Methanococcus voltae PS: one gene and its partner. The protein of the gene in region 1 binds, or shares a complex with, the protein of each later gene. Links are inferred from orthologs where the notes say so. Each region holds a gene or a part of one and is shown in the gene's direction. Other genes may lie near its edges.

What was found. The genes of interacting proteins can lie anywhere in the genome.
Region 2: M2325_RS05470 (region 1) and M2325_RS01685 share a complex: the UniProt entries of both Methanocaldococcus jannaschii proteins name them as parts of the 50S ribosomal subunit. The link is inferred for Methanococcus voltae PS from one-to-one orthologs.

The regions. Positions count from the first base shown.
Region 1 is NZ_JANUCQ010000002.1:483,404-487,961, forward strand. Bases 86-2,945 are described here. They hold M2325_RS05470 (50S ribosomal protein L10), read left to right. Parts: upstream 86-940; coding sequence 941-1,951; downstream 1,952-2,945. Other genes in these bases: M2325_RS05465 (50S ribosomal protein L1), read left to right, coding at 286-927; rpl12p (50S ribosomal protein P1), read left to right, coding at 2,150-2,449; M2325_RS05480 (TATA-box-binding protein), read left to right, coding at 2,783-2,945. Also shown: M2325_RS05460 (DUF4870 domain-containing protein), read left to right, coding at 1-46; more of M2325_RS05480, read left to right, coding at 2,946-3,328; imidazole glycerol phosphate synthase subunit HisH, read left to right, coding at 3,599-4,240; M2325_RS05490 (pyridoxal-phosphate-dependent aminotransferase family protein), read right to left, coding at 4,380-4,558. UniProt on the Methanocaldococcus jannaschii protein: Forms part of the ribosomal stalk, playing a central role in the interaction of the ribosome with GTP-bound translation factors.
Region 2 is NZ_JANUCQ010000001.1:328,409-333,492, forward strand. What follows is about bases 1,553-4,261. They hold M2325_RS01685 (50S ribosomal protein L19e), read left to right. Parts: upstream 1,553-2,536; coding sequence 2,537-2,986; downstream 2,987-4,261. Other genes in these bases: M2325_RS01675 (50S ribosomal protein L6), read left to right, coding at 1,553-1,961; M2325_RS01680 (50S ribosomal protein L32e), read left to right, coding at 1,970-2,374; M2325_RS01690 (50S ribosomal protein L18), read left to right, coding at 3,298-3,882; M2325_RS01695 (30S ribosomal protein S5), read left to right, coding at 3,892-4,261. Outside these bases: M2325_RS01660 (50S ribosomal protein L5), read left to right, coding at 177-722; M2325_RS01665 (30S ribosomal protein S14), read left to right, coding at 734-895; M2325_RS01670 (30S ribosomal protein S8), read left to right, coding at 933-1,325; more of M2325_RS01675, read left to right, coding at 1,413-1,552; more of M2325_RS01695, read left to right, coding at 4,262-4,557; M2325_RS01700 (50S ribosomal protein L30), read left to right, coding at 4,716-5,084. UniProt on the Methanocaldococcus jannaschii protein: Binds to the 23S rRNA.

The DNA.
Region 1 (4,558 bases):
CACTACTGCAGATAAAATAAATAAAGGCGAAATATTTATTAATTAAATTTATATTTTTTTATTTTTTAATATTTTTTATTACCCATACTACAAATTTCTATATATAGTTTAACGACAATAGCATTATACAATATTATTTCTTTAAAAATTTTTAAAACATTTAAAACATTTAAAACATTTAAATTTTATTTTTATCGTAGTAATATTTATATAATAGTTAATCAATATTAGATTTGCTCCATGTTAAGACTGAGAAGTCATATAACAATTACAGGAGGCTACACAATGGACAGTGTAAAAATAATAAACGCAGTGAAGGAGGCTCGAAATTCAGCAAAGCCGCGAAACTTCACACAGTCTGTTGACCTTATCATAAACCTTAAAGAGCTTGATTTGTCAAGACCTGAAAACAGGATGAAACAACAAATCGTTCTCCCAAGTGGTTTAGGAAAAGAAATCAACATTGCTGTGATTGCTAAAGGAGATTTAGCTGCTCAAGCTGAAAGCATGGGCCTCACTGTAATAAGACAGGAAGAATTAGAAGAATTAGGAAAAAATAAAAAGCAAGCTAAGAAATTAGCTAACGCAAACCAGTTCTTTATTGCACAAGCTGATATGATGCCTATCGTAGGTAAATCATTAGGTGCCGTTTTAGGTCCTAGAGGTAAAATGCCACAACCTGTTCCTGCTAATGCAAACCTTAAACCTTTGGTTGAAAGATTTGGTAAAACCATTAGCATTAACACAAGGGATAAAGCATTTTTCCAGGTTTACGTAGGTAAAGAATCAATGAGTGATGAAGAACTTGCAGCAAATATTGAAGCAGTATTAAATACTGTTGCTAGAAAGTATGAAAAAGGACTTTATCACGTTAAAAACGCATTTACAAAACTTACAATGGGTGCTTCTGCGCCTATAGAAAAGTAGAGGGGTTGAGATTATGAGTGAAGTAAAATTTGAACATAAGATTGCCTCTTGGAAAGTAGATGAAGTTAACTCATTGAAAGAATTACTTAAAAGTGGTAATGTAATTGCTCTTATCGATATGATGGAAGTTCCTTCAGTTCAACTTCAAGAAATTAGAGACACAATCAGAGACTCAATGACTTTGAAAATGTCAAGAAATACGTTAATGAAAAGAGCGATTGAAGAAGTCGCTGAGGAAACAGGTAATCCTTCATTCACAAAATTAATTGATTGTATGGAAAAAGGTGCTGCACTTATTGCAACCGAAATGAACCCATTCAAACTCTACAAGACTCTTAACGAGAGCAAAAGCCCTGCGCCAATTAAAGCTGGAGCTACTGCACCTTGTGATATTGAAATTAAAGCTGGTTCAACAGGTATGCCACCAGGACCATTTTTAAGTGAATTGAAAGCTGTAGGTTTACCTGCTGCAATCGAAAAAGGTAAAATTGGTATCAAAGAAGATACAATCGTTGCTAAAGAAGGAGATGTAGTATCCGCTAAATTAGCCGTGGTATTATCAAAATTAGATATTAAACCTATGGAAGTAGGTTTAAATGTATTAGGCGTTTACGAAGATGGAATTGTATACGACCCTGAAATATTAAAAATTGATGAGGATGAATTCCTCGCTAAATTACAAAGTGCTTACACTGGTGCATTTAACTTATCCGTTAATGCAGTTATTCCAACATCAGCTACAATTGAAACAATCGTACAAAAAGCATTCTCCAATGCTAAGGCTGTATCAATTGAAGGCGCATTCTTAACATCAGAAACCTCAGACGCTATATTAGGAAAAGCTACCGCTCAAATGTTAGCAGTTGCTAAATTAGCTGGTGAAGATGCTTTAGATGATGAATTAAAAGGAATGGTAAGTGGTTCAGAAGTAGAATCAGCTCCTGCAGCTGAAGAAGCTCCTGCAGCTGAAGAAGAGAAGAAAGAAGAAGCTCCTGCATCAGTAGGTATGGGATTATTATTCTAAAATCTTCAATTTTTTAGTATATCATATGAATAAATTTAATATATTTGATTATAGAAATATAATTATAGGAAAAATAACGATTTAAAAAAAATCTAAGGTATATATTGAAAAAATATATATACTTCAATAGATTATCTGAAAACTAATAATTATAAAAACACAAAACTAAGTAAATTATTAGTATTTGAGGTGTACTTTATGGAATACATATACGCAGCTTTATTATTAAACTCAGCAGATAAAGAAATCACAGAAGATGCAGTTAAAGCAGTTTTAACCGCTGCTGGTGTAGAAGCAGACGATGCAAGAGTTAAAGCATTAGTTGCTGCTTTAGAAGGAGTAGACATTGAAGAAGCTATTGCAAAAGCAGCAGCAGCTCCTGTTGCAGTTGCAGCAGCTCCTGCAGCAGCTGAAGCTCCTAAAGAAGAGAAAAAAGAAGAGAAAAAAGAAGACAACGGTGCTGCAGCAGCAGCTGGTTTAGGCGCTTTATTCGGATAATTAAATTAAATCCGAATACTCTTATTCTTTTTAATAAATCATATGATAAAACTTGTTAATTTGGAACATTTAATATTATTAAACTATTTTTTATATCATCTTACAGATTATAATTATATATATTAATATAAAAATATATTTATAAATTTAAATATAGTTATATATCACATATTTAGTAACTATTTTCTGCATATTTAATAGAATATAATAGAATAGGGTGTAATATAATATAATATAATTGGGACTTATATTTAATAAATTATAAAAAGTATATAAATACCTTTATATACTATATAAATAAAACTTATATTATATGTAATATAGGTGAGAGCTATGGAACCTGAAATAAAAATTGTTAATGTGGTAGTTTCAACACAGATAGGAACAGATATAGACTTAGAATATGCTGCAGATGTTTTAGACAACGCAGAATATGAGCCAGAGCAATTCCCGGGTTTAGTTTGTAGATTAAGCGACCCAAAAGTTGCATTATTAATATTTAGAAGCGGTAAATTAAACTGTACTGGTGCTAAAAATAAGGAAGAAGCAGTAATAGCTATTAAAAAGATAATTGCAGAGCTTAAAGAAGCAGGTATGGAATTAATTGAAAATCCAGAAGTTAACGTTCAAAACATGGTTGCTACAACCGAATTGGGCATGGAACCTAACTTAGATGATATTTCGACATTAGAATGTACTGAATACGAACCAGAGCAATTCCCGGGTTTAGTATACAGATTAAGCGACCCAAAAGTTGTAGTATTAATATTTGGTAGCGGTAAAGTTGTTATAACAGGTTTGAAGAAATTTGAAGACGCATATATTGCATTTAACAAAATATTGACTACATTAAAAGAGCTTGAAGAAGAATTTTACTAATAAATATTAATACATATTACCTATTTTATCCATTTTTAAAACATACTACTAATTGTATATTTTTATTTTTACAGCATATTTTTTAAATAATTTTTATTTTCATCATATTAAATCAATACAATAACAATTATTGGGAGATATTAAAATATGTATATATACTATAATTGTGTACTTTTTATGTAATTTAATTTTAATTTAGGTTAAGTCCATTATTTTATTGATTTATTAGAAAATTATATAGTAACTAATTATACAGGTGCATGTGAAATTATGATTGCCATTATCGATTATAACGCAGGAAACTTAAGAAGCATTGAAAAAGCATTTTCAATTTACGAAAGGGACGTAAAAGTTACAAATGACCCAGAAATTATATTATCCGCAGATAAAATTGTATTACCTGGCGTAGGAAACTTTGGAGATTCAGTAAAGAATATAGAAGCTGTTAAATTTGATGAAAAAGTATGTGACAAAATAAATACAAATTGTTCAAACTTAAAAGAGTTAATTACCCAAGATATTGGAAAAGTACCTTTTTTAGGCGTCTGTGTTGGAATGCAGTTATTATTTGAAAAAAGTGAAGAAAGTGAAGGAGCAGGATTAGGCGTATTTAATGGAGAAGTAGTTAAATTTACCAATGTTCCAAAAATACCACATATGGGTTGGAATAACGTCAAACAAATCAAAGATATACCATTATTTGAAGGAATAAAAGACAATGACTACTTTTATTTTGTCCACTCATATTATGTAAAAACTTTTGACGAAAAAATAATTGCAGGTATTTGTGATTACGGTACAAAGTTTACCTGTGCAGTTAATAAAGATAATATATATGCTACACAGTTTCACCCTGAAAAAAGTGGAAAATCCGGCTTAAAAATGATTGAAAACTTTGTAGAATTAATTTAAAAATAGAAATAAAAATAAAAGTAAATATAAAATAAAAATAAAATAAGAAATAAAAAAATAATATAATATAATATAATAAAAAATAAAATTAAATTCTATTTTTTTATAAATTAATATATTGGTCATATCATTTTATTTATTATAATAAGTAATCTTTAGCTACGTCAACGCCACATCCTGCGTTGTATCCAAGTTTTTTAAGACCTGCTTCAATTAATGCTAAAGTACCTAATATATGGTGCTCTTTTACACTACCCATGTGTCCTACTCTAAAGATTTTACCTTTTAAGTGAGCTTGACCACCTGCAACTAAAACGT
Region 2 (5,084 bases), on another replicon or contig:
TATTAGATATTTGATATTGATAATTTGTTAATACTTATGGTAGATTAGCTAAATTTGAATTAATTTTGATTATTTTACAATAATTGAAATTGGTTAATTTCAAAGATTTCTAAATATTATTTCTAAAAGATATAACTTTAGAAACAAGAACCCTAAAAACATTAGGAGGGCAAAATATGTCATTCCAAGAAATATGGGAAAAAGAACCGATGAAAAAACCAAGAATTCAAAAAGTTACAGTAAACTTTGGTGTTGGTGAAGCAGGCGATAGGTTAACCATTGGAGCTAAAGTTATTGAAGATATTACGGGACAATCACCTGTAAGAACTTTGGCAAAACAAACTAACCCTGCATTCGGAATCAGAAAAAAATTACCAATTGGATTGAAAGTTACCTTAAGAGGTACTAAAGCTGAAGAGTTTTTAAAGAACGCTTTCACTGCTTTCAAAGCATCTGGTAAAGTATTATACGACAGGTCATTTGATAAAGTAGGTAATTTTTCATTCGGTGTTCCAGAACACATTGACTTCCCAGGCCAAAAATACGACCCATCAGTTGGAATATACGGTATGGACGTATGTGTAACTTTTGAAAAGTCAGGATACAGAGTTAAATCAAGAAAGCTTAACAGAAACACAATTCCTGAAAAACACTTAGTTAAAAAAGTCGAAGCTATCGAATTAGTTAAATCAACATTCGGTATGGAAGTACTTGAAGAATAAGGTGAGTATGTATGACAAAAGCACCGTTCAAGAAAAAATTTGGACAAGGTTCCAAGGTTTGTAAAAGATGCGGAAGAAAAGGACCGGGAATTATTAGAAAATACGGCTTAAACTTATGTAGACAATGCTTTAGAGAAATGGCACAAAACTTAGGATTTAAAAAGTACGATTAAGTGATGAAAGGATTAGAAAGGACAAGGAGGTAACAGTATGAGCTTAATGGACCCTCTTGCGAACGCATTGAACCATATATCCAACTGTGAAAACGTAGGTAAAAACACAGCTTACTTAAAACCTGCATCTAAATTAATTGGAAGAGTACTCAAAGTTATGCAAGACCAAGGATACATCGGAAACTTTGAATACATTGAAGATGGTAAAGCGGGAGTTTACAAAGTAACATTAATTGGTCAGATTAACAAATGTGGCGCTGTAAAACCAAGATTCGCAGTTAAAAATCAAGAATTTGAAAAGTTTGAAAAGAGATACTTACCAGCAAAAGGTTTCGGTTTGTTAATTGTGAGCACCCCTAAAGGGTTAATGACTCACGATGAAGCAAAAGATTCTGGAATTGGTGGAAGGTTAATTTCATACATCTACTAATTGCGTTAAGCAAATTTATAAGCTAATATCCTAAGATATTATTCATTATTATTGTATTTTCATACAATGAGACGAGGAGGTATAGTTATGCCAGTTGCTGCACTCATTAGGGAAGAAGTTACTATCCCAGAAAATGTAAATGTTGAACTAAACGGCAACAACATTACTGTAAAATCCGGCGGTAAACAATTAGAAAAAACATTAAATTACAACGGAATCGAATTCTCAATAGAAGACGATGTCTTAGTTATCAAATGTTCTTTCCCAAATAAAAAACAGACCGCTATGGTAGGTACATATAAAGCACACGCTCTTAACATGATAAAAGGAGTTACAGAAGGCTTTGAATACAAATTAGCAATTAAATACGCTCACTTTCCTATGAAAGTAAGTGTTAAAAGCGATGTTGTAGTTATTGACAATTTCTTAGGTGAAAAACACCCAAGAAATGCAAGAGTAATGCCTGGAGTTACTGTTAAAGTAAGCGGTGAACAAGTAGTAGTAAGTGGAACTAACAAAGAATTCGTTGGTCAAACTGCTGCAAACATTGAACAAGCCACTAAAGTAAGCGGAAGAGATACAAGAGTATTCCAAGACGGTATCTACATCGTTGAAAAAGCAGGTAAGGTATTATAGGTGGTTTCATGAGTGATTTTAAAAGATTAATGAGATTAAAACTCAAAATGAAACAGAAAAGACCTGAATTCAAAAGACAAGATAGCCACAGAACTGCAAGAATCGGTACCAGCTGGAGAAGACCATTCGGTAAACACAGTGGTATGAGAATTGGATTGAAACACAGATGTGCTGTAGTTAAAATCGGATATAGATGCCCTGCATTAGTAAGAAATCTTCATCCATCAGGTTTAGAAGACATTCTTGTTAACAACGTTAAAGAGATTTCAGCTTTAAACCCTGAAACTCAAGCAGCAAGAATTGCAGCAACAGTTGGTAAGAGAAAAAGAATTGAAATGATTAAAAAGGCTAATGAATTAAACATTAGAATTTTAAACATCTCAAAACAGAAACAAGAAGAATTATTACAATAATTAAGTAAAAATTCAAATTATACTTACATTATAATATAATAATTCAATTCTAATATTCAATTATCAAATTCAGGCTAATTTAGAGTAATTCTCATGAATTAATGTTATTGCAATTATAACAATCGAATCCATACGTCTGAAAATGTAAAGACAGGTGATATTATGGATGTATCAACTCAAAGAAGAATTGCAGCTAACATACTCGATTGCGGTATTGATAGAGTATGGGTTGACCCTGAAAACTTGGAAAAAGTTAAACTTGCAATTACCAAAGATGACATCAGAGCTTTAGTGAAAGATGGAATCATTGTTAAGAAACAAGAAAAGGGTATCAGTAGCGCAAGAAAGAAAAAGATACAAGAGCAGAAAAGAAAAGGCAAAAGAAAAGGCCAAGGTTCTAGAAAAGGGGCTAAAGGTGCAAGAACTCCTAAAAAAGAAAAATGGATGAACACAATTAGACCTTTAAGAAGAATGCTAAAAGAAATGAGAGAAGACGAAAAAATCGAAAGAACACAGTACAGAAAATTGTACAGAATGGCTAAAGGTGGCGCTTTCAGAAGTAGAAACCACATGAAGCTTTACATGAAAGACCACGGTATCTTAAGCGAATAATTTAAAAATTAATATTTAATTAAATTTTATTAATTTAATAATATTAATTAAAATTATCGTGATATTGGGTTTTTATGATTCAGTATTTTGATTTAATAATCTTTTCATAAAATAATTATCCTTTATAATTACTAAAATTAATAATTACAATGTTTAATTGAATTTAATAGGTTTAATAGATTTATTTATTGAATTTGTTTATTAAATTTATTTTAGATTTATTCAATAGATTTAATAATTTTCTATTAACGATTAGTCAATATTCAGTAATTATTATCGATTTATAACTAAAGTTATAAGGAGGAATGGTTATGGCAACAAACGCCAAGTACAGAGTTCCTTTTAGAAGAAGAAGAGAAGGAAAAACAGATTTCAGACAAAGATTAGGATTATTATTGTCTGGTAAGCCAAGATTAGTTGCGAGAAAATCCTTGAACAACATTGTAGCTCAAGTAGTAGCTTACGATGAGAAAGGAGATATCATATTAGCTTCAGCACATTCAAAAGAACTTGTTAAATTAGGATACAAAGGACACTGCGGTAACTTACCAACAGCGTACTTAACAGGTTTATTGATTGGTAAAAAAGCTGTGAAAGAAGGCATTGAAGAAGCAGTACTTGATAAAGGTTTACACAGAGCTACAAAAGGAGCTGCAATATTTGCAGTTTTAAAAGGTGCTCTTGATGCAGGCTTAGAAATTCCACACGGTGATGAAATCATCGGTAATGAGGAAAGACTAGCAGGTGCTCACATTGCTGAATACGCAAAAGTTTTAAAAGCTGAAGACGAAGACGCTTACAAGAAACAATTCTCAAAGTACTTAGAAAAAGGTTTAAACCCTGAAGATTTGCCAGCACACTTTGAAGAAATAAAAGAAAAAATCCTTAGCTTGTAAGGTGATAAAATGGCTGAAAAAAGAAGATTTAACACCGATGCTTGGGAACCAAAAACTCAAGTTGGTAGGTTAGTAAAGGAAGGGCAAATTACCTCAATCGACGAAATCATCGATAAAGGTACTCCTATACTTGAACCAGAGATTGTTGACGCACTTTTACCTGAACTTGAAGAGCAAGTTTTGGACGTTAAATTAGTTCAAAGAATGCACAAATCAGGAAGAAGAGCAAGATACAGAGCTACAGCAGTAGTTGGAAATAAAAACGGCTACGTTGGAGTAGGCATGGGTAAAGCTAAAGAAGTTGGCCCAGCTATTAGAAAAGCTATCGCTCACGCAAAATTATCACTCATTAGAGTAAGAGTAGGTTGCGGTTCATGGGAATGCGGTTGCGGTGGACCACACTCAATCCCATTCACAGCAGAAGGTAACTGCGGTAGTGTTAAAGTTCAAATCATACCAGCACCAAGAGGTGTAGGTTTAGTTGCAGGTAACGTTGCTAAAGCGGTTTTAGGACTCGCTGGTGTTAAAGATGTTTGGACAAAAACATTCGGAGACACAAGAACAACATACAACTTCGCATTAGCGGTATTTGATTCTTTAAACAACTTAAACTTTATAAAATGCTTACCTAACCAAAAGGCTAAATTAGGTCTTAAGGAAGGTAAAGTATTCTAATTAGCTCGATAATCTAAAAACGATTAATTATTAATTAATTGATTATACTTTTGTATAATTTTATTAATTTCTATTTATTATTAAATAAATTATGTGATATTCGGTTAAGTTTAACGGATAACTCATATAATGCCTATAAAAAGGTCAATGGTGAAAACATGGCTTACGCAGTTATTAGAGTAAGAGGAAGTGTTGGCGTTAAAAAAGATATCGCTGATACCTTAAAAATGTTAAGACTCCACAAAGTAAACCACTGTGTAATTGTTCCAGAAAATGAACATTATGTTGGAATGGTTAAAAAAGTTAAGGATTTCGTAACCTACGGTGAAGTTGACAACGAAACCTTCGAAAAGTTAATCTTAAAAAGAGGAAGATTAGCAGGCAACAACAGAGTAAGCGAAGAAATTGTTAAAGAATCTACAGATTTATCAGTTTCAGAATTAGCTGAAAAAGTTATGTCAGGCGAAATCAAGTTAAAAGATACAGAAGTAAAACCTGTATTCAGATTACACCCTCCAAGAAAAGGA